Regions from separate parts of the Providencia manganoxydans genome, predicted to be linked through region 1. Evidence: predicted binding sites of a transcription regulator. Region 1 holds the regulator's gene; each other region holds the start of a gene.
The links. Region 1 encodes PurR, which represses purine synthesis genes. Its sites were predicted from a motif close to CANGCAAACGTTTGCNTG; they were not measured.
Positions count from the first base shown of each region.

Region 1 (5,949 bases):
TCATTCCAATAGCCGCAGGAATATTGCATATAAGGATCTAACATTAGGGTGAAAAGATCATTACCTAAATCGTAGTGCTCTTCTCCGACAATCCATGAACGCTTCTGAGTTTGCAAATTCCTTAGGCGCGCCATTGCGACTTTCATTATATCAGTAAGATTATTGGGTAGCTTAGTATCGAGTTTCGCCTGTAAGACTTTATAGAAAAATAAATCAAGACGCTCGCAATCCCACCAGCCATCCATATAACTTTCACCGAGGCCCAGAGAGCCTTTTTGCAAAACTCTTTTAAAGAAATCGGTATTATGAACTTGAATATCAAATGGGCGGGAACCGTTGATTTCGATGCCAGCTTGGCTTAATAACGATTCTGCAATTCTTTGCCAATTTGAAACTTTACTTTTGGTTTCATCTACACAAGTGCTCATATGCTCTCCAACTTGAGATGAAGGTTTTTGAGATAGAATTTTAACTTGCTGAAAGTGTAGGGCTGCGAAGAAATAGCTTCGCAAAGACAGGGTTTGGTAATAAATATTATTGACCCTGAGTATACTCGTCATACTTCAAGTCGCAGGACCTTTTATTAGGTACGGTGACTACGTTCATAGGCGTCGGTTACATACTTTAGTACGCACCTAACAGCTGATTCATTAATCGCCTCGCTGTGACTAGAATTATTTAGAGTACAGTATTAACTCAAAAATCACTTCGGACTAAGTACTCTCCGAGTATAGAAGTGATAATTTTATTTAACAATGGCGAAAAATGTCACTTTTGATAGAAAAGTAAAATTTAGAGTAAATACGCGCAATTAGAGTTTCTAATAATGTCTGGAAGGTCAAATAAAGAGTGTCAATTTTTGATTTTTTATCAAAATCAGCCACTAAAATACAGTGGCTGATCAGAAAAGTAGTTATTGCGGCTGATATTCAGAGCTTTTTTGTGATGATTTAGAGTGATCTTTTGTATGTTGTAGAAAATAACCGATAACCATCGGAATTATTGTCACCGCCATCACCCCTGTGGTGGCTAAGAGTGGGTCGAAAGGTAACGCTGAAACCAAGAGGCTGGCTAAAAAACATAACCCAAGTTGTAAAGAATTTTGCAAAGCAGCAGCTTTACCGCTAGCTTGTGGATAGGCATTCAATGCTTTGGATACCGCTATTGGGTAAGAGGCTCCGTTCATGGTTGCCATAAAGCAGAATGGTATTAGTATCATGGTCAGTGTTGGTTCAGCATACATAGATATTAAAAATAAGATAATCATACTGACTGCATAACCTACTAATAGTAATGGAAATAATACTTCAGCTCGTAGTTTGATTAAAATAAAACGACAACCATACCCACCGACAATAAACGCTAATGTTTGTGGAATATAGCTTAATCCAATATCTGCTGGGTTGAAGCCCATATTACGTAAAATAAACGGTGATCCTGTTAGCCAAGCAAAAAATCCTGCACTACAAGATGCATAAATTAAAACGTTCCCACTAAAAATACGTGAGCTCAGTAAAGTGAAAAAGGAAATAGATTTACTTTCTGTCGCGTCAGTAGTCATCGCTTTGGGGGTGACGTTTTTTAATAACAGTGTTGGAAGTAATAATAAAATACCCACAGCCATTAAAACGATAAAAATAATTTCCCAGTCATAATGTTCCAATACCCATGCACCTAATAATGGCGCCAATGCCGGTGATAATGCAACGAGCGGCATAATAGATGCAAATACCTTTTGGGTACTCGCCGCATCATAACGGTCAATAACCAATGCTTGCCAAAGAACAGCGGCACTACAAACGCCAACAGCTTGCAAGAAACGTAGGATCAGTAACTGTGTCGCATCGGTTACCCAAAGAATACCTAAGCAGCTGAGAATAAACAGTAATAAGCCAGCAATTAAAATAGGCTTGCGTCCAAGTTTGTCTGACAAAGGTCCCCATAGCAGTTGTGCGAAGGCAAAACCAGCAAGAAAGATACTTAAGGAGGCGCTAATTGCCCCTTCAGTGGTATTTAATGCCGTTTGCATAGAGCCAAATGCAGGGAGGTACATATCGATGGCTAGAAACCCTAACATGCTCAGTCCAGCAAGGTAGAGCATAAAACCTGGGGAGTTTTTCGTCACAGTATTTGTCATAGCGATTTACTTTCTAGAGTTTACAAAATTGTTAATATGTACGCTATTGTATAGGCTATATTTTTACATTGTGAAACGGTAATATTTGGATCCTGCTATCAAAATTTTTGAAAGGTATCGTTATGTGGTCAGCGCATGCGTTAGAAGTGATTGATGCGGTTGCAAGAACCGGGAGTTTTAGTGGCGCAGCAGAGGAATTACATCGTGTCCCTTCCGCAATTAGCTATACCGTTAAGCAAGTGGAGGAATGGCTTGCTGTACCAATATTTGAACGCCGTCATCGCGATGTCGTCTTGACGGAAGCTGGGGAGATATTTATCAAGCAAGGGCGCTCAGTCATCAAAAAAATGACACAAACGCGTCATCAATGCCAACAGGCAGCTAATGGTTGGAGAGGGCAGTTTAGTATTGCTGTTGATTGTATTGTGAAACCTCAACGGACACAGCAACTGATATTAGATTTCTATCGTCATTTTCCGGATATCGAATTATATATTCACCCTGAAGTTTTTAATGGTGTATGGGATGCATTGGCTGATGGTCGAGTGGATGTAGCAATTGGGGCAACCAGAGCTTCACCCATCGGAGAACGTTACAGTTTTCGTGATATGGGCTTTATGTCATGGTGGTGTGTTGCAGCGCCAAATCACCCATTGGCAAAAATTGAAGGGAAACTAACAGATGATCAAATGCGTGATTACCCGAGTTTATGCCTTGAAGATACTTCAAGAAATCTTCCTAAAAGAGATACATGGGCATTAGATAACCAACGGCGCCTTGTGGTACCTTATTGGGAAGATGGTATGGTGTGTTTAGTTAATGAGCTGTGTGTCGGCATGGTTCCGGAACATCGCGCAGCGCCGTATTGTACGCAGGGTAAGTTAGTCCCATTAGAGTTATCACAGCCTTTTCCACCAAGCCCTTGCTGCTTAACTTGGGTTGAAAAAAATACATCACCAGCGTTGAGTTGGTTACTTGAATATCTTGGAGACAGTCAAACTCTCAACGCTGAGTGGTTAGCACCTTAACGGTTAACGGCGATAATCAATAAATGGTCCATCAGCAACAGAACGGCGCTCGACTAAACGTGGGTGCACTTCAATGGTTTGTGCGTCTTCACGCTTATTCACGATACGGTCGAGTAGCATAGTAAAGGCCATTTGGCCTAGACGTTCTTTGGGCTGGTGGATAGTGGTGAGTGCAGGGGTAAAATAGCGTGCATTACGCACATTATCATAGCCAATGATAGAAATATCTTGTGGAACACGCAGCCCCATCTCATCGGCAGCGCAAATGGCTCCCATAGCCATAATATCACCACCACAAAAGACCGCTGTTGGTTTTTGTTTGTTACTTAAGATTTGCATCATTGCTTTATAGCCGGACTCAGGTTCAAAGTCTCCCTGTACAATCCACTCATCACGTAAAGTGACTTTGGCTTCTTCCATTGCTTTTCGGAAGCCGGTGAGGCGACCAATCCCCGTGTTCCGCTCAAGTGAGCCTGGGATCACCCCAATATCACGATGCCCACGATCAATTAAGTAACGACCCGCCAAGTAACCACCATGAAATGAATTATCAATAATGCTATCAGTAAAATCACCTCGCGACGTCCCCCAATCCATAACGACCATAGGGATATTACGGTAATCTTCTAACATGCTAATGAGCTTTTCTGGGTACTCAGAGCACATCACCAGAAGGCCATCAACACGTTTTTGAGCAAGCATTTGTAAGTAAGCTTGCTGTTTACCTAAGTTATTATGTGAGTTACAAAGAATGAGTGTGTAACCTTTTTCATAACAACTGTTTTCGACAGATTCAATAACTTCTGCGAAATAAGGGGCTTCGCTCGATGTGGCAAGTAAGCCAATCGACTTAGTATGGTTAACTTTTAAACTACGAGCAACAGCACTTGGCGAATAGTTGAGTTCTTTTATCGCAGCCCAAACAGCAGCCTTAGTATCATCGGCTACGAAGCGCGTTTTATTAATTACATGGGATACAGTTGTGGTGGAGACATTAGCACGCTTCGCCACATCTTTAATCGTTGCCATGGGAAAAAAAAACTCCTGACCAATAATCGGTCTTGTTATGAATACTTATTAAAAATTACCAGCATATTGAGGCATAGTTACTTAACTGGCAATAATTTAGCGATTTGTTATGGATTTTGTCTGATCTAGCGCAAAAACAAAAGAAATAATTGATGTTATAACCTGTGATATAGACACTGGTTTTTATAAATCGTCATGTCATACTTATTTAACCTTATACAGTATAGGGTCAAATGGCTGGTTAACTGTTCTTGATAATGAGAGGAACTCATGGATACAGATTTTAAATTCGGATTATTAGCAGCAATTGGTTCTTTGGCAGTGATCATCACATTTGCAATACATATTTTTTAATTTTGCCTTTAAATAGCAAAGGTAAGATCACAAAGGGCGAGCACTGCTCGCCCTAAATGTTGCCAAAAATCAGTTAAGCAAGATTTTCTTCAACAAATTTCCAGTTTACGAGTGACCAGAAGTTTTCTAAATATTTTGGACGTGCATTACGGTAGTCAATATAGTAAGCGTGCTCCCAAATATCGACTGTCAGGATAGGCTTATCATCACCAGAGATTGGTGTTGCAGCATTAGATGTATTAACAATTGCTAAGCTACCATCTGCTTTTTTCACTAACCAAGTCCAACCGGCACCAAAGTTTTTGATTGCTGCATCGGTAAATTGTTGTTTGAAGTCAGCGAATGAACCAAATGCTTTATTTATTGCATCAGCAACTTTACCTGTAGGTTCGCCGCCTGCATTTGGTGCTAAACAGTGCCAATAGAAAGTGTGGTTCCACACTTGTGCAGCATTGTTAAAAATGCCAGCATCAGAAGTTTTAATGATTTCTTCTAGGGATTTACCTTCGAAAGCGGTACCTTTTACTAAGTTGTTGAGGTTAACAACATAAGTATTGTGATGTTTGCCATAGTGGTACTCTAACGTCTCTTCAGAGATATAAGGTTCTAGTGCATTTTTTGCATAAGGTAGAGCGGGTAGTTCAAATGACATTGCGTACTCCTTGTTTGCGTTTTAAACAACACGTATGGGTGTGATGCTCAAAGTTGAGCGAGTAATTGTCTTTTTAATCATGTACATACTAAAATATAGCGCACTGTATGTATCATTTTATCGTCATTAGCGCATTATACCACAATAAAAATATGGTCATGTGCATCATTGTACTATATTAACAAATTCAGCATATAAATACATCGTAAAATCATATAGATAATAAAGCCTAAAATCACAAAATGCGTTTGCTAGAATAAAGCTAATTTGATTTAACTATCTTTAAAAGACTGATAGAGAAAAAATCCCTTTTTCTATTTGAGGGTGTTATAGTAATGCCCCTGTAAAACTGGCATATTGTATGAAACAATGTGTAGTAATATTTTCGGTCAAATATTCTCGCTTAGTAACAGTTGCATCATCTGCATTTGCGATTGTTTACTGACTGCAAAACCAGCACCCAAGCTTTAAGGAAGTAAAAAAATGACGACAATTGAAAGAATCGAACGCCAAATCAAAGAAAATCCAATTCTGCTGTACATGAAAGGCTCTCCTAAGCTTCCTAGCTGTGGTTTTTCTGCTCAGGCAGTTCAAGCTCTATCTGCTTGTGGTGAACGTTTCGCTTATGTCGATATTCTGCAAAATCCTGATATCCGTGCAGAACTACCAAAATATGCTAATTGGCCAACGTTCCCACAATTGTGGGTTGATGGTGAGTTAGTAGGGGGTTGTGACATTATCATGGAAAT
Region 1 is NZ_CP067099.1:2,598,249-2,604,197, reverse strand. It holds gene cfa (cyclopropane fatty acyl phospholipid synthase) at 1-428, opposite strand, end outside; gene punC (purine nucleoside transporter PunC) at 914-2,137, opposite strand; gene punR (DNA-binding transcriptional activator PunR) at 2,260-3,165, shown strand; gene purR (HTH-type transcriptional repressor PurR) at 3,169-4,194, opposite strand; gene cydH (cytochrome bd-I oxidase subunit CydH) at 4,465-4,548, shown strand; gene sodB (superoxide dismutase [Fe]) at 4,622-5,200, opposite strand; gene JI723_RS11650 (Grx4 family monothiol glutaredoxin) at 5,684-5,949, shown strand, end outside.

Region 2 (5,949 bases), 2.1 Mb from region 1:
TGACGTCATCCCCACCTTCCTCCGGTTTATCACCGGCAGTCTCCTTTGAGTTCCCGACCGAATCGCTGGCAACAAAGGATAAGGGTTGCGCTCGTTGCGGGACTTAACCCAACATTTCACAACACGAGCTGACGACAGCCATGCAGCACCTGTCTCAGAGTTCCCGAAGGCACCAAAGCATCTCTGCTAAGTTCTCTGGATGTCAAGAGTAGGTAAGGTTCTTCGCGTTGCATCGAATTAAACCACATGCTCCACCGCTTGTGCGGGCCCCCGTCAATTCATTTGAGTTTTAACCTTGCGGCCGTACTCCCCAGGCGGTCGATTTAACGCGTTAGCTCCGGAAGCCACGCCTCAAGGGCACAACCTCCAAATCGACATCGTTTACAGCGTGGACTACCAGGGTATCTAATCCTGTTTGCTCCCCACGCTTTCGCACCTGAGCGTCAGTCTTTGTCCAGGGGGCCGCCTTCGCCACCGGTATTCCTCCACATCTCTACGCATTTCACCGCTACACATGGAATTCTACCCCCCTCTACAAGACTCTAGCTGACCAGTCTTAGATGCCATTCCCAGGTTAAGCCCGGGGATTTCACATCTAACTTAATCAACCGCCTGCGTGCGCTTTACGCCCAGTAATTCCGATTAACGCTTGCACCCTCCGTATTACCGCGGCTGCTGGCACGGAGTTAGCCGGTGCTTCTTCTGTCGGTAACGTCAATCGCTGATGATATTAGCATCAACGCCTTCCTCCCGACTGAAAGTACTTTACAACCCTAGGGCCTTCTTCATACACGCGGCATGGCTGCATCAGGCTTGCGCCCATTGTGCAATATTCCCCACTGCTGCCTCCCGTAGGAGTCTGGGCCGTGTCTCAGTCCCAGTGTGGCTGATCATCCTCTCAGACCAGCTAGGGATCGTCGCCTAGGTGAGCCATTACCCCACCTACTAGCTAATCCCATATGGGTTCATCCGATAGCGCAAGGACCGAAGTTCCCCTGCTTTGCTCCTAAGAGATTATGCGGTATTAGCCACCGTTTCCAGTAGTTATCCCCCTCTATCGGGCAGATCCCCATACATTACTCACCCGTCCGCCGCTCGTCAGCGAGAAGCAAGCTTCCCCTGTTACCGCTCGACTTGCATGTGTTAGGCCTGCCGCCAGCGTTCAATCTGAGCCATGATCAAACTCTTCAATTAAAAGTGTTTGATGCTCAAAGAATGTTTTACTGTCGCCTGATTTCCGAAGAAACCAGATTACCTATTAGTTCATATGTATATGAATTAACGTGTTAGTCACTCTTCAAGACTTTAAAATCAAATATTTTTTTGATAGTGTCTTGTGAGTGCCCACACAGATTGTCTGATAAATTGTTAAAGAGCGTTGCGACATTTTGATAATTTTTATCAATTAACTTCCTAGGATTTAATCACTTAGGTCGTTGTCGCGAGGTGTCGTATACTACGTTTTTCTATCAGAAAGTCAAGTAATTATTTTCAACTTTTCTTTCTTTTTTCACCTCAACTGTCATCGGGGTTATTTTTCAAACCTCACCACCGGAGCGGCTTGCCGTGTCAGTGGATGCGCATTATAGGGAGTCAGAAAATTCTGGCAACCCCTTTTTTGCATTTTTTTATTCAACTGCTGCATTACACAGCAAAAGCGGTGTTTATACAGAGTTATACACAAAGTTATCCACGACAATAAAAATAATTGAAATATATCGCGCATTACGCAAACGTTTGCGTTACAATTAGCCTGAAAATTCATCGTTGATTTTCTTTTTATGGTCTGAAATTGTAGTGGCTTCTTCTATATCTATAACCATGTCGATGTAATCACACAGCAGCAATAGTAAATAGGTATATAAGAAAAGCCTTTATTCTTTAAACTCACTGTTACGGTTTTATTGCTTTCAATATCCAAGGGATCTATCTCATGCAACAGCTTCGTCCAATTCGTCGTGCCCTGCTAAGTGTTTCTGATAAAACAGGTGTTGTTGAATTCGCTAAGGCGCTTTCTCAACGAGGTGTTGAACTGCTCTCTACGGGTGGAACTGCAAAACTGCTCGCCGAATCAGGTTTAAAAGTCACTGAAGTTTCAGACTATACAGGTTTCCCTGAAATGATGGATGGCCGCGTCAAAACACTGCATCCTAAAGTGCATGGTGGGATCTTAGGTCGCCGTGGTACCGATGATGAGATCATGCAACAACATGACATCCAGCCCATTGATATGGTCGTCGTTAACTTATATCCATTTGCACAAACTGTCGCAAAACCTAGCTGTACATTAGAAGATGCCGTTGAGAATATCGATATTGGTGGGCCAACAATGGTTCGCTCTGCGGCAAAAAACCATAAAGATGTTGCCATTGTGGTTAATAGCAATGACTATGAAAAAATTATTGAAGAGCTCGATAATCATAATAATTCATTAAATTGGTCTACACGTTTTGACTTTGCGATTAAAGCGTTTGAGCATACGGCAGCGTATGACAGCATGATTGCCAACTATTTCGGCGAGTTGGTTGCACCATACTATGGCGACACCACTCAACCATCTGGCCGTTTCCCACGTACCTTGAATTTAAACTTTATTAAAAAACAAGATATGCGTTACGGTGAAAATAGCCATCAAGATGCCGCATTCTATATAGAAGAAGATCCAAAAGAAGCGTCTATCGCTACTGCTACACAAATTCAGGGCAAAGCTTTATCTTATAATAATATCGCTGATACCGATGCTGCCTTAGAGTGTGTTAAATCCTTTGAAGAGCCAGCTTGTGTGATCGTAAAACATGCTAATCCGTGTGGGGTCGCTATTGGCAATAATCTTCATGCAGCTTATGACCGTGCATTTAAAACAGATCCAACTTCTGCATTTGGAGGCATCATTGCATTTAACCGTATGCTTGATAAAGCAACCGCAGAAGCCATCATCGAACGCCAGTTTGTTGAAGTGATCATCGCTCCAACAGTAGCGACTGACGCACTTTCTGTATTAGCCACTAAGCAAAATGTCCGTGTCCTCACTTGTGGTGAGTGGGATAAGCCTGTTGCAGGCCTAGATTTTAAGCGTGTTAATGGTGGTTTATTAGTACAAGATCGTGATTTAGGTATGGTCGAACAAGACAATCTCCGCGTTGTCACTAAGCGCCAGCCTACTGAGCGTGAATTTAAAGATGCCTTGTTCTGCTGGAAAGTGGCTAAGTTCGTTAAATCGAATGCAATTGTTTATGCCAAAAATGATATGACTATTGGTATCGGTGCAGGGCAGATGAGTCGCGTATACTCTGCGAAAATCGCAGGTATCAAGGCTGCTGATGAAGGTTTAGAAGTTGCTGGTTGTGCGATGGCATCAGATGCATTTTTCCCATTCCGTGATGGTATTGATGCAGCGGCTGCTGTCGGCGTCACTTGTGTTATCCAGCCTGGTGGGTCAATTCGTGATAATGAAGTAATTGATGCCGCTAATGAGCATGGTATCGCGATGATTTTCACTAATATGCGTCATTTCCGCCATTAATAATCTGGAGTTTAAGTATGAATATTTTAATTATTGGTGGCGGTGGCCGTGAACACGCTCTAGCATGGAAAGCGGCTCAATCACCACTTGCAGATAAAGTTTATGTTGCTCCCGGTAATGCAGGAACAGCATTAGAATCCGCACTTGAGAATGTTGATATTGCGGCAACTGACATTGATGGCTTACTGCAATTTGCAAAAGATAAGCAGATTGGTTTAACCATCGTCGGTCCTGAAGCGCCATTAGTGATTGGTATTGTTGATGCATTCCAGAGCGCTGGATTAACTATTTTTGGCCCAACACAGGGCGCGGCTCAGCTAGAAGGATCTAAAGCATTCACCAAAGACTTTTTAGCTCGCCATAAAATACCAACTGCCGATTACCAAAACTTCACGGAAGTTGAACCTGCGCTCGCTTATTTAGATAAGGTCGGCGCACCAATCGTAATCAAAGCTGATGGCCTAGCTGCGGGTAAAGGTGTCATCGTTGCAATGACACTAGCTGAAGCCAAAGATGCCGTAAAAGATATGCTTGCAGGCAATGCATTTGGCGATGCAGGTCATCGTATCGTTATTGAAGAATTTCTGGATGGCGAAGAGGCAAGTTTTATTGTGATGGTGGATGGTGAGAATGTCATTCCAATGGCAACCAGCCAAGATCATAAGCGTGTAGGTGACGGTGATACAGGCCTCAACACCGGAGGTATGGGGGCATATTCACCCGCTCCTGTTGTGACAGATGAGATCCACCAACGCGTTATGGAACAAGTTATCTATCCCACTGTTAAAGGGATGGATGCAGAAGGTCATCGTTATCAAGGTTTTCTCTATGCAGGCCTAATGATTGACAAAGCAGGCAATCCAAAAGTTATCGAATTTAATTGTCGTTTTGGTGATCCTGAAACTCAGCCAATTATGATGCGCCTACAATCTGATCTCGTTGAATTATGTCTTGCTGGAGCAAAAGGTGAGCTAGCAGGTAAAGATTCATCATGGGATGAGCGCCCTGCATTAGGTATTGTTATTGCCGCGGGTGGTTACCCTGGCGACTATCATAACGGTGATGTGATCCATGGCTTACCAACAAAAGACGCTGCTGATAGTAAAGTGTTCCATGCAGGTACAAAGCTAAAAGAGGGTGAAGTGACGACAGCCGGCGGTCGTGTGCTGTGTGTCACAGCCCTCGGTAATGATATTGCTCAAGCACAGCAAAAAGCCTACCAAGCGGCAGAAAATATCCATTGGGATGGCAGTTTTTACCGTAAAGACATTGGTTACCGCGCCATTGCACGTTTGAAGTAGCGATCACAAAAAGCTAAGCACACTAAGCTGATAAAAAGGTTTCAACAAAACCGCTTTATCAGCTTTTTTATTGCATTTTTCTGTTAGGTTTTGTTTTTTACTAACAGGCAAAAGCTCCAAGTATTTCGTAGCCTAACTAGGCGGCAAAGTAACTTATCCCTAGGAGCATAGATAACTATGTGACTAAGGTGAGTTGTTGAAGCCAACAACGTTAGGATGCGAAAGACGACGAGCGGTGAGGTTATAACGAATCTTTACTCGGTTGCCAGCGGCAAAAATCCGTATCCGCTACCATTAAAAGCTGATTACCTTCTGGGGCCTCCAGCCAAGCAATATTCAATTGCTTATGCCAAACCTTAGCTCGGCTTTCCAGCCAGTTCTGTGCATAAGGTTCAAACTCAACTTTCTTAATATCACCATCACAAGTCACGACTTGATTTTGTGACCAGCGGCCTTGATAAAGTTGAACCCCACCAACGACTAACGCGGTATTAATATCGAGAATGCGTTTAGCTTCGAATTGCCAACGGATAATTTCATCTTGTGAAAGTGCGGTTTTTTGCTCTTTTTCGACTCGCTGCATAAAAATGACATTCTCATTCTTATCAAATCGCAACTGTTCCATAATTTGTTGCTGGCCTGCATTTAGAATTTGGCTACGAATTTGCCAGAGCTGGCCTGAGCGATATTCAAAGAAATTGACTGAAGTATCTGTGCCTTTATAAGGGCTATACACGACCATCAGTACTTGGGGGTTGTCTTTTGCGTCATTAAGACGCCACATGCGGATCACGCCATCATCGGCAATAAATCCACTAGCACTAAATTCAGGAAATTGGGAACGAGAGGAACAGGCGCTGAGCATTGAGAGAACTCCCAATACCAGCAGCCCTTTTCGCATGAACAAAAGGGGTCTTCTAATACCCCTCTTGGTGATCATTGCTTGCAACTTTATTATTTTACTGCTTCTTTCAGTGCTTTACCGGCAGAGAAAGCTGGAACGTTAGTTGCTGGGATAGTGATTTCTTCGCGAGTTTGCGGGTTACGACCGGTACGCTCTGCACGGTGGCTGACTTTGAAAGTACCGAAACCGACCAGTTGTACTTGCTCGCCTTTTTTCAGCGT
Region 2 is NZ_CP067099.1:504,289-510,237, reverse strand. It holds rRNA gene JI723_RS02220 (16S ribosomal RNA) at 1-1,194, opposite strand, end outside; gene purH (bifunctional phosphoribosylaminoimidazolecarboxamide formyltransferase/IMP cyclohydrolase) at 1,934-3,523, shown strand; gene purD (phosphoribosylamine--glycine ligase) at 3,541-4,824, shown strand; gene JI723_RS02205 (DUF1481 domain-containing protein) at 5,066-5,725, opposite strand; gene JI723_RS02200 (HU family DNA-binding protein) at 5,779-5,949, opposite strand, start outside.
Region 2: a site for PurR is predicted at 1,727-1,744, ahead of purH (bifunctional phosphoribosylaminoimidazolecarboxamide formyltransferase/IMP cyclohydrolase). Genes of this name have one in related genera too.

Region 3 (5,949 bases), 2.1 Mb from region 1:
GCAATCCGCCTATTACATACACCACCAGCTAATGTCGCTTTAAGTGAATTAGAAAAAGGCCAACATCCAGCCCAAAAGCGTTTGATATTGGAAGAGCTCCTTGCTCATCACTTAAGTATGTTAGCCATTCGTGCTGGTAATCAACGATTGTATGCTCAGCCTATGCCTACAACAGCGCAATTAAAACCACAATTTTTATCGCAACTGCCTTTTTCTCCGACCAATGCGCAAACTCGAGTGGTTGCTGAGATAGAGCAAGATCTCGCGAAAGATGTACCGATGATGCGTTTAATTCAAGGTAATGTTGGCTCAGGTAAAACGCTTGTCGCGGCTCTCGCTGCGTTATCTGCGATTGAAAATGGTAAACAAGTGGCCTTAATGGCACCCACTGAGATTTTAGCTGAACAGCACGCAAATAATTTCAAACAGTGGTTTGAGCCATTAGGGATCAAAGTTGGCTGGTTGGTTGGCAAGCAAAAAGGCAAGGCACGCCAACAACAGCAGGATGCTATCGCCAGCGGTGAAGTGAGTATGGTTATCGGTACCCATGCCCTTTTTCAAGAACATGTCGTTTTTCAGGCATTGGGGCTAGTTATTATTGATGAGCAACATCGTTTTGGTGTACATCAACGCCTTGCCTTACGTGAAAAAGGTGAGTTGCAAGGGTTTCATCCACATCAATTAATCATGACAGCAACCCCCATTCCACGCACACTGGCGATGACAGCCTATGCTGATATGGATACTTCAGTTATTGATGAATTACCACCGGGCAGAACCCCTGTCACGACCGTTGCTATCCCTGATACACGGCGTAACGATATTATTGAGCGAGTTAGGCAGGCTTGTATTGATGAAGGTAGGCAAGCTTATTGGGTATGTACTTTAATTGATGATTCAGAGGTACTTGAAGCACAAGCAGCACAAGTAACCAGTGAAGAACTGGCTCTCGCACTTCCTGAATTAAACGTTGGGTTGGTACACGGCCGAATGAAGCCAGCTGAAAAACAAAGCATTATGGCCGCGTTTAAAAATAATGAAATTCAGCTACTGGTCGCAACTACCGTTATCGAAGTTGGTGTTGATGTACCTAATGCAAGCTTAATGATCATTGATAACCCTGAACGACTAGGGCTTGCTCAATTACACCAATTAAGAGGGCGCGTAGGCCGAGGCGCCATCGCTTCTCACTGTGTACTCCTTTATAAAACACCATTAACACATACCGCCAAACAACGTTTGCAGGTGTTACGTGACAGCAACGATGGTTTCGTGATTGCTCAAAAAGATCTGGAAATCAGAGGACCGGGAGAGTTATTAGGTACTCGCCAGACAGGCAACGCCGAATTTAAAGTGGCGGATTTGCTGCGAGATCAACACATGTTGCCAGAAGTGCAACGTGTCGCACGCCATATTCAGCAGCACTACCCAGAAAATGCTAAATTGCTGATTGAAAGATGGCTACCTGAACGCGAGCAATATAGCCAAGCTTAATTTAATTATCGTTCTATAAATACCTTAGTGTTTTTGGTAAAAATTAAAGTACACAACCAAAAGAGATAGTGGAACATGAAGATACAAATCTTAATTGGTAGTGTCCGGCAAACCCGAATAGGCCCTCAGATAGCGCGCTGGGTTAAGGATATTACTGAAAAAAAATTCCTTACAGAAATCGTTGATCTTAAAGATTGGCATTTACCGATGGATGATGAACCCTATCTTCCTGCTGAAGGAATATATACCCAAGAACATACAATTGCTTGGAGCAACAAAATTTCTGAGGCTGATGCTTATATTTTTGTTTTTCCACAATATAACTGGGGATATCCAGCGGCATTAAAAAATGCGATAGATCATTTGTATAAAGAGTGGGACAACAAACCCGCCTTAATGGTTAGTTATGCAAATCGAGGTGGAGGAAAAGCCGCAGAGCAATTGCAACAAGTTTTACAAGGAATTCATATGCGTATTACGGAAACTAACTTAGAAATTAAACTATCCGACGTTAATTTCTCACCTTCCGATAGTGATACCGACTATCCCGAGTCACTCTATCATTATGAAGATGAACTGGTTTCAGCACTCAATCAGCTGAACTTGTTATACCGATCACGCTAACCGCTTAATAATACTTCCTATAAACGAAAATTGCCGTGAACTATATTCACGGCAATACCTGCTATTTATATGATTTATAATTAGTTAACTAACCACTGAAGGGAATACAGGTAACATTAAGTACAGCTTAATCACAATCGCATTGACGATATCAATAAAGAATGCGCCAACCATTGGGACAACTAAGAATGCAAGATGTGATGGACCAAATCTATCTGTCACAGCCTGCATGTTTGCAATCGCGGTTGGTGTTGCACCTAAACCGAAGCCACAATGCCCTGCCGCTAATATCGCCGCATCATAGTTTTTACCCATGACTCGGAAAGTGACAAAAATCGCATAACCCGCCATAACACAAGCTTGAACGACTAAAATGATCAGCATTGGGATAGCTAAGGAAGCTAGCTCCCAAAGCTTCAAGCTCATCAGTGCCATCGCAAGAAATAGTGACAGACTGACGTTACCTAAAACAGAAACCGCACGGTCAAACACGCGGTAGAAACCAGCTAAAGATAGGCTGTTACTTAAGATCACACCGACAAACAGCACACAGACAAATTTAGGCAGTGCATACGCGGTACCAGATAATAGTGATTCAATGTAGCTACCCGCCATCAAACAAATTGCAATCATAGCAATGGTTTCAATCAATACCATTGATGTGATCATACGACCTGATTGTGGTTTCTCAAATGCTGTTGGTACATCTTTATCATCATTCGCTGTACCCGGTGTTGGGATGTTACGAATGAGAAAACGTGCAACAGGACCACCGATTAAGCCACCGAGGACCAATCCAAACGTTGCACACGCCATGGCAACTTCTGTTGCACTTTGAAAACCGTAGCTGTCTGTAAATATTTTACCCCAAGCTGCACCTGTACCGTGCCCACCCGATAAGGTGATAGAGCCAGCAAGAAGTCCCATAAGAGGGTCAAGACCCAATAATTTGGCTAAGGCGATACCGACAGTATTTTGTACTAACAGTAACCCTACAACCACAAAAATAAAGATAAACAGTGCCTTACCACCGGCTTTCAAACTGGCTAAGTTTGCGTTTAAACCAATTGTCGCAAAGAATGCCAACATCATTGGCTCTTGTAATGACAAGTCAAATGACAGGCTCCAATCAAATACTTGTTTAATCACCAGTAAACTAAAAGCCACTAATAATCCGCCTGCAACAGGCTCTGGGATAGTATATTTTTCGAGGAAAGGAACTGATTTTACAAGTTTACGTCCGAGCAATAGCACAAGCGTAGCCGCCACCAGCGTACCGTAGACATCGAGATGATACATTTACGTACCTCGTCTGTTGTTAATATTATTCAAATTTATTTAAAACCAATTAGACGTTAATTTCATCCTTAAAACGCCAAAAGCAGGTACCCGAATTAGAAAAAAAATCGGAGATAAACACAAGTTAAAACATATAAAAATGTGAAGTTACTTATCTATATATGGATAAATATTTTTCACGCAAACGATTGCTTTTTAAATTACTCGCTTTACAATACTTTTTTTGTTGGTAGAGAACTAAAAAATGAACCCCGAAGCATCCGAAAAATCCGCCGTTGACGTAACGGCAAAAAGTGAGCTCATTTATCGTTTAGAAGATAGACCACCGCTACCCCAAGCCTTGTTTGCAGCAGGTCAGCACCTTCTTGCCATGTTTGTTGCCGTGATCACCCCTGCTATGTTGATTTGCCAATCATTAGGGCTGCCAGCTCACGACACACAACGCATTATTAGCATGTCACTGTTTGCTTCTGGTATTGCTTCTTTGATCCAAATTCGCGCTTGGGGGCCTATTGGTTCGGGTCTGTTGTCAATACAAGGCACCAGTTTCAACTTTGTTGCACCTTTAATTATGGGCGGTGTTGCACTCAAACAAGGTGGCGCAGATATTCCCTCCATGATGGCTGCACTATTTGGTACCTTACTGGTTGCAGCGCTGACTGAAGTGGTTCTCTCTCGCTTTTTACATTTAGCACGCCGAGTGATCACCCCATTGGTTTCAGGGGTCGTTGTCATGATCATTGGACTATCACTTATCCAAGTAGGATTAACCTCTATTGGCGGTGGTCATAGCGCAATCGCTGACAATACTTTCGGCTCCCCTGATTATTTGATCTTAGCCGGTATTGTATTAGTCGTTATTATCTTACTCAATCGTCAAAAAAACCCGTATTTACGCGTTGCTTCGTTAGTCATTGCAATGGCGGTTGGTTACCTTGCCGCTTGGTGGATGGATATGTTACCGACCTCACAACCAAGCGATGCAGAGCAATCAATGGTGACAATCCCTGAACCTTTCTATTATGGTTTGTCCTTTGACTGGAATTTGCTGATACCGTTGATGCTAATTTTTATGGTCACTTCTTTAGAAACCATTGGTGATATCACAGCGACCTCTGATGTTTCAGAACAGCCTGTGCGTGGTCCAATCTACATGAAACGCATTAAAGGCGGCGTATTGGCCAATGGGCTGAATTCAATGGTTTCCGCTGTGTTTAACACCTTCCCAAATTCTTGTTTTGGACAAAACAACGGCGTTATTCAGCTTACAGGAGTCGCGAGTCGTTACGTAGGCTACATCGTTGCATTGATGTTAGTTTTACTTGGCTTATTCCCTGCGGTAGCAGGTTTTGTCCAACAAATTCCTGAACCTGTGCTCGGTGGAGCAACAATTGTTATGTTTGGTACTATTGCCGCATCTGGTGTACGCATTGTCTCACGCGAGCCATTAAATCGCCGAGCGATTATGATAATTGCACTATCACTTGCTGTTGGTATGGGGGTTTCACAACAACCTTTAATTTTGCAATTTGCACCTGATTGGCTGAAAACACTGTTTTCTTCTGGTATTGCAGCGGGTGGTTTAACCGCAATTGTACTGAATTTAATTTTTCCTCACGAAAAATAACCTCTTGTTCACCGCCAGAGTTGTATACACATACACTGGCGGTTATTCTGTACTCTACCTTGAAACTGATATATGGAAATGGAGAGGCAGATAAACTATGAGGTGGTTAACCAAGTTCATCACTGCACTTATACTGCTATTATTACTCGTGATTATTATCACTTACGCAGGGTTGCAGACACGCTGGGGCGCATCCTACGCCAGCCAATTTTTAAGTAAATTCACCAATTATGATATTGATGTTGGGATCATGGGTCATGAATTTTCCAACGCTGGTGAATTCATTTTTCAAGATGTCAAACTCACTTCACGCAATCAAGATCTCGCATTAGATGCAAAACAAGTCGTTGTCGAAATCAATTGGCGTAACCTGTTTAGTGGTACTGCAATTCGCCGCTTAGTGATCACACAAGGTAATTTAATTGCCGCAACCTCAGAGTCTCCTACCCCAATTCCTTTAAGTGCCAATATATTACAGTTTGAAAATAGCAGTATTCAATTAAGCCAAGGGACTAACAAAATCCAAGTGTCTGGATTTACAGGCGGCATCACTCCATGGGCTCCAAGCACCAATTATCCATTTGGTCATGGCGATTTCCGTTTTACAACCAAACAATTAAACATCAATGAGTTACCCCTAAAAAATGTCGCAATCACGGGTAAACTACAAGAAAATCTCACCGAGTTTACTGATGCAAATGGTTATTTGAATAATGGTTACATCAAAGGCTCAGGGAAAAAATTAGCTGATGGTTCTATCACGGTTGATTCGTTAGTCATGGACAAAGTAGGTTGGCAAAATAGCATTCCTTTTGCCTCATTAGGCGATGCGATTGATAGCGATCAGCCGATTTCACTCAAAAAAGTCGCACTCACCAATGTTGATCTGCAAGGTAAAGATTGGG
Region 3 is NZ_CP067099.1:381,163-387,111, reverse strand. It holds gene recG (ATP-dependent DNA helicase RecG) at 1-1,494, shown strand, start outside; gene JI723_RS01695 (NADPH-dependent FMN reductase) at 1,570-2,118, shown strand; gene gltS (sodium/glutamate symporter) at 2,203-3,417, opposite strand; gene JI723_RS01685 (uracil-xanthine permease family protein) at 3,662-5,044, shown strand; gene JI723_RS01680 (AsmA family protein) at 5,142-5,949, shown strand, end outside.
Region 3: a site for PurR is predicted at 3,595-3,612, ahead of gltS (sodium/glutamate symporter). Genes of this name have one in related genera too.

Region 4 (5,949 bases), 970 kb from region 1:
TTAAAGCAGAATCTACATCCGTTTTTAATTCAGGTGTCACGGTTAAACGCACATCTTCAACACGGCCAAATGCACTGATCACCAATGATAATGGTGATGTCATTTCACGCTCTTCGCCATTTTCTTGCCAACGTGTTTTCATTGACATGGAATCTTTACCAACAGGGATCGTCAAGCCCAGCGCAGGACAGAGTTCCTCACCTACCGCTTTAACCGCCTGATAAAGGCCCGCGTCTTCGCCAGGGTGCCCTGCCGCAGACATCCAGTTTGCAGACAATTTTACTCGTTTCAGATCTTGCACATAAGCACAAGCAATATTAGTCAACGCTTCCCCAACGGCCATACGAGCAGAAGCGGCAAAATCTAATAATGCAATCGGTGTTCTTTCACCAATCGACATCGCTTCACCATAATAGCTATCAAGGCTGGCGGTAGTAACGGCACAGTTAGCGACAGGGATCTGCCATGGACCAACCATTTGGTCACGAGCGACCATGCCTGTGACCGTACGGTCACCAATCGTGATCAAAAATGTTTTCTCTGCAACGGCAGGAAGATGTAAAACACGTTTTACTGCTTCATTTAAATTGATTGATGTTCTATCCAACGCATCTGATTTTGCTTTCAATGTGCTGACATCACGCAACATTTTTGGTGTTTTGCCTAATAGCACATCAAGGGGCATGTCGATAGGTTGGTTATTGAAATGTTCATCGTTCAATACCAGCTCACGCTTTTCAGTCGCTTCACCGATAATGGCGAAAGGTGCACGCTCACGCTCACAAATAGCAGTAAATAGTGGGATTTGCTCAGAAGCGACCGCTAATACATAACGCTCTTGTGATTCATTACACCACACTTCCAGTGGGCTCATGCCTGGCTCGTCATTTAATATTTTACGCAGCTCAAAACAACCACCACGGCCACCATCGCTGACTAATTCAGGCATCGCATTCGATAAACCACCCGCCCCAACATCATGAATAAACAGAATTGGGTTAGCATCACCAAGTTGCCAACAATTATCAATCACCTCTTGGCAACGACGTTCCATCTCAGGGTTGTCACGCTGTACAGAAGCGAAGTCTAAATCTGCATCTGATTGTCCTGATGCCATTGATGATGCCGCACCACCACCCAAACCAATATTCATTGATGGACCACCAAGAACAATCAGTTTTGCACCAACGGGGATCTCACCTTTTTGCACATGATCAGCACGAATATTACCAATACCACCCGCTAACATGATTGGCTTATGGTAACCACGTAGCTCTTCGCCATTATGGCTATTCACTTTTTCTTCGTATGTTCGGAAGTAACCTAAAAGAGCAGGACGGCCAAATTCGTTGTTAAAGGCAGCACCACCCAGTGGCCCCTCTAACATAATATCAAGTGCAGTCACAATACGTTCAGGCTTACCAAAGTCCTCTTCCCACGGTTGTTCAAAACCAGGAATACGTAAGTTAGAAACGGAAAAACCCACTAAACCTGCTTTCGGTTTTGCCCCACGACCAGTGGCACCTTCATCGCGAATTTCACCACCAGAGCCCGTAGCTGCGCCCGGCCACGGAGAAATTGCCGTTGGATGGTTATGGGTTTCTACCTTCATTAAAATATGTGCATCTTCTTGATGATAACGATAAGTGCGCCCATCCGCTTCAGGGAAGAAACGCCCTACCGAAGAACCTTCCATAACCGCCGCATTATCTTTGTAAGCTGATAATACATAATCAGGTGTGGTTTCAAAGGTATTTTTAATCATTTTAAACAGTGACTTAGGCTGTTCTTTACCATCAATGATCCAATCTGCATTAAAGATTTTATGGCGGCAATGTTCTGAGTTTGCTTGCGCAAACATATACAATTCAACATCGGTTGGATTACGTTTTAATTGATTAAAGGCCGCTAACAGATAATCGATTTCATCATCAGCAAGGGCTAAGCCCATTTCTAAATTTGCTTTTTCAAGTGCTGAGCGACCATGAGCAATGATATCCACCACCTTCATTGGCGTAGGTTGATGATGAACAAAAAGCGCTTGCGCTTGTTCAAACTCACTGAAGATGCTTTCCATCATGCGGTCATGCAGCAACCCTGCAACTTCCAGCCATTGCTGCTGCGATAGCCCTTCAGCCTGAACGTAATAAGCTGTACCACGTTCAATTCGTTCAACTTGAGATAAACCACAATTATGAGCAATGTCTGTCGCTTTAGATGACCAAGGGGAAATGGTGCCTGGGCGTGGGGTAACTAAAATCAACCGCCCAAAAGGCTCATGCTCTGCGAGAGAAGGACCGTACTTTAGCAAACTACGCAGCTTGCCTTGCTCGCTATCACTTAGAGGTGCTGATAGTTCAGCAAAGTGCATATATTCAGCATAGATATCCGTAACAGGAAGCTGTTTTTCAGCGAACAACGCCAAAAGGCGAGTAATACGAAATGCTGATAGAGCAGGTGAACCACGCAAAATTTCCATAGTCTTAATTTCTCTCATTTAAACGCCAGCCCTGATCATGAAAGCAGGGGAACCGGAACACATTATAGAGCAATGTTCATCAATACGAAACCGTTTGCGTGACTAAAAATAAAGCAAACCGTTAAATATTATTAGGAGTGAAATAACACGATATTGGTTGCACAGATCATAATTGTTGAGCAAAATGTCCAAATACTGGGAATATAACCATTACTTATAATAATTTTACTATTACAAACCCATGCTCCTCCGAACGATAGGCGGGAAATGACAATATCAATAACCGTCCTCGTGATATGATCCGGATAGCTACTGCATTAACTAAGCGAAAACAACAATATGCAGTCCAAAGGTTTACATATGAGATATATTTTTGAATAACATCAAGGTCAACTATTTAATCATTGTGATTGTGGCATTGTTAGCTGCGCTAATTATTGGGCTGAGTATTCGCTGGCCAAGTACGCCAAACAATCAACTAAATCAAATCATCTCTCGAGGTGAGTTGCGTGTGAGCGCTATTAGCTCTCCCCTCATTTATCTTGATGATGATGCAAATCTACATGGATTTGATTATGAACTCGTGCAAAGTTTTGCCGATTATCTTGAAGTGAAATTAGTTATCACCATGCGGCCAACCGTTGAACTGATTTTTAACGATCTGGAGAACGAACAAGCTGATATTGGTGTGGCAGGGCTACTTTATAATCAAGAACGCTTGCAAAAAATGAAAACAGGCCCCAGTTATCTCAATGTCACACAGCAATTAGTTTATCGAAAAGGTTCTACGCGACCGAAAAATTTTAATGACCTTAATGGCAGGTTCGTTGTTATGGCGGGCTCAGCTCATGCCAGCACCTTAAAAGCATTAAAAGAGACATATCCCAATTTGGTGTGGGAAGAAACAACCGATTTTACAACTAACCAACTATTAGAAATGGTCGCAGAAGGGTTGATTGATTATACCCTAGAAGACTCCATCTCAGTGGCTTTACAGCAACGAGTTCACCCTGAGATTGCAGTCGGGTTCGACTTAGTCGATGATCATGCTGTCACTTGGTATATGAAAAGGCTCAATGATGACAGCCTCAATGCTGCATTACTGGATTTTTTCAATGCCAGTAATGAGGCGGATTTATTAGCTAGATTGGATGAAAAATTCTTTAGTCATGTTGGAACCTTTGATTATTTTGATACCATTTCATTTATTAATGCGATCAACAACAAGCTTCCTAACTACCAGCCTCTATTTGAAAAATACGCTAGAGCCGTTGATTGGAAGCTATTGGCTGCTGTTGCTTGGCAAGAATCTCACTGGGATCCACTCGCAACATCACCAACAGGTGTTCGAGGGTTAATGATGCTCACAAAACCAACAGCTGAAACCATGGGTATCGCCGATCGATTAGACGCTGAAGAAAGTATTAAGGGAGGTGCTGCTTACCTTGAATATTTAATGCAGCGGCTACCTGTATCTATTGCGGATGATGATAGGGTTTGGTTTGCTTTAGCCGCTTATAATATGGGATATGGCCATATGTTGGATGTGAGAAAACTCACCGAAATGCAAGGTGGTGATCCTGATCGCTGGTTAGATGTAAAATCTAGATTGCCATTACTCACACAGAAAAAATATTATTCACAATTGAATTATGGCTACGCACGAGGCCATGAAGCTTATCGCTATGTAGAGAATATTCGTCGTTACCATCAAAGTTTAGTGGGCTATTTACAAAATCAAGATAAAAAACAGCGCTCATTAGCTATAGCGGAGAAATCATTAATTTTATTTCCTCCACTATTAACACCTAAACAAGAAAACACCCCTCAAGAAAATGAGAAAAAACCTGATATAAATCTGAAAACAACAGAGACGGAGCAAGGGGCAATGCAAGAAAAAGTGAGTCTCAAATATGCTCAGCCAACTCAGTCGCAATACAAACTACCGCCTATTTCACCACCTAGCGACAAGCTATCTTTAGGGCAATATTTTCTTTCAGCGACCCCTGATAACGATATAAGAACTGAAGTCGAATCAATAAATTAATATCATATTATAAATTTGCTTAATTATAATTCTACTCATCACTATAATTAAGCAAGCGTTTTTGTTCCTTTTTCTGCGCCCTTCTCATTTTAAAAAAAGCACTCAGCATTGTGGAGCAGCTCTCCTCGAGTACTCCCCCTGTCACCTCAAGATAATGATTCAAACCAGGTCGCTCCATGATATTAATAAACGAGCCACAAGCACCTGTTTTGAAATCTTTAGCACCATAAACTAAACGGCTTATACGACTATGGATCATTGCCCCTGCACACATAATACAAGGTTCTAAAGTCACATAGAGAGTAGTATCTAATAATCGATAATTACTGAGTGCTTGCCCACCTTGCTTAAGTGCCATTATTTCTGCATGGGCGGTAGGATCATGATTTTCAATTGAACAATTCCAACCTGACGCAACTAGTTGGTTATTTTTAACTAACAAAGCACCTACAGGGATCTCCCCCGCATCTTGAGCGTTTTTAGCCAATTCTAAAGCGCGCTTCATCCAGTACTCATCGATTTCTGCTTGCGTCACACGAACCTCTTAACTGTATTTTTAATACAATTATACTGAAAATAATTAGAGTTGAATAATGTATCGATGATAACTGAAGAGAAATTGACTTAAGTCGCTACCTAAACAAGCAAAATGATAGCAACTTAATCAATGATATGATCTGTTTAGCAATATCAGTTGTCTACCTTAATGACTAAAGATAGCCAATTTTGCAGCAAATCCCATAAAGAAGGTTCCAACTGTACAGTTCCCTAATTTGGCTAACACTTGCTTTTCGCGTAAAAAGCGCGCTATTAAATAGCCACTAAAAATAAGCAAACTAAGATACATAAAACTAACTAATTCAAGGATTGACGCCAATACTAAATACGGTACCCAAGCATGACTATAACTAAAATCAATGAATTGTATAAAAAAGGAGATGTAAAATAGAATCGCTTTTGGATTCGTTAAACTCAAAATCAAAGCACGTGTAAAAATTTTCTCCGATTTTACCACGACGGGTTGATCATCAGTGCTAGGCATTTTTTTCTGCCAAAAAGTTGCATAAAGGATCTTACAGCCTAAATAAAGTAAGTAGGCTGCGCCCAAATAACGTACAATCATAAACAAGGTTGGAGATGCTTTAATCACCGACGCTACGCCAATGAACGAAAGAAAAATTAAGGCAGCATCACCAGTAAAAACGCCTAAAGCAGCTCGATAGCCAGCTCGAGTCCCGTGTGAAGTACTTGATTTTAATACATATAAAGAATTTGGTCCCGGAACAATGATAATTAAAACTAAACCCGCTAAATAGGTCCAGAAGTTTAATACACCAAAACTTTCAAACATGATGATGATCCTATTGTGTTTTGCTTATTATTAACATAATCCTCAGCAGTTGTGAATATTAAATTATTTAAT
Region 4 is NZ_CP067099.1:1,632,681-1,638,629, reverse strand. It holds gene purL (phosphoribosylformylglycinamidine synthase) at 1-2,479, opposite strand, end outside; gene mltF (membrane-bound lytic murein transglycosylase MltF) at 2,853-4,526, shown strand; gene tadA (tRNA adenosine(34) deaminase TadA) at 4,558-5,061, opposite strand; gene leuE (leucine efflux protein LeuE) at 5,230-5,877, opposite strand.
Region 4: a site for PurR is predicted at 2,563-2,580, ahead of purL (phosphoribosylformylglycinamidine synthase). Genes of this name have one in related genera too.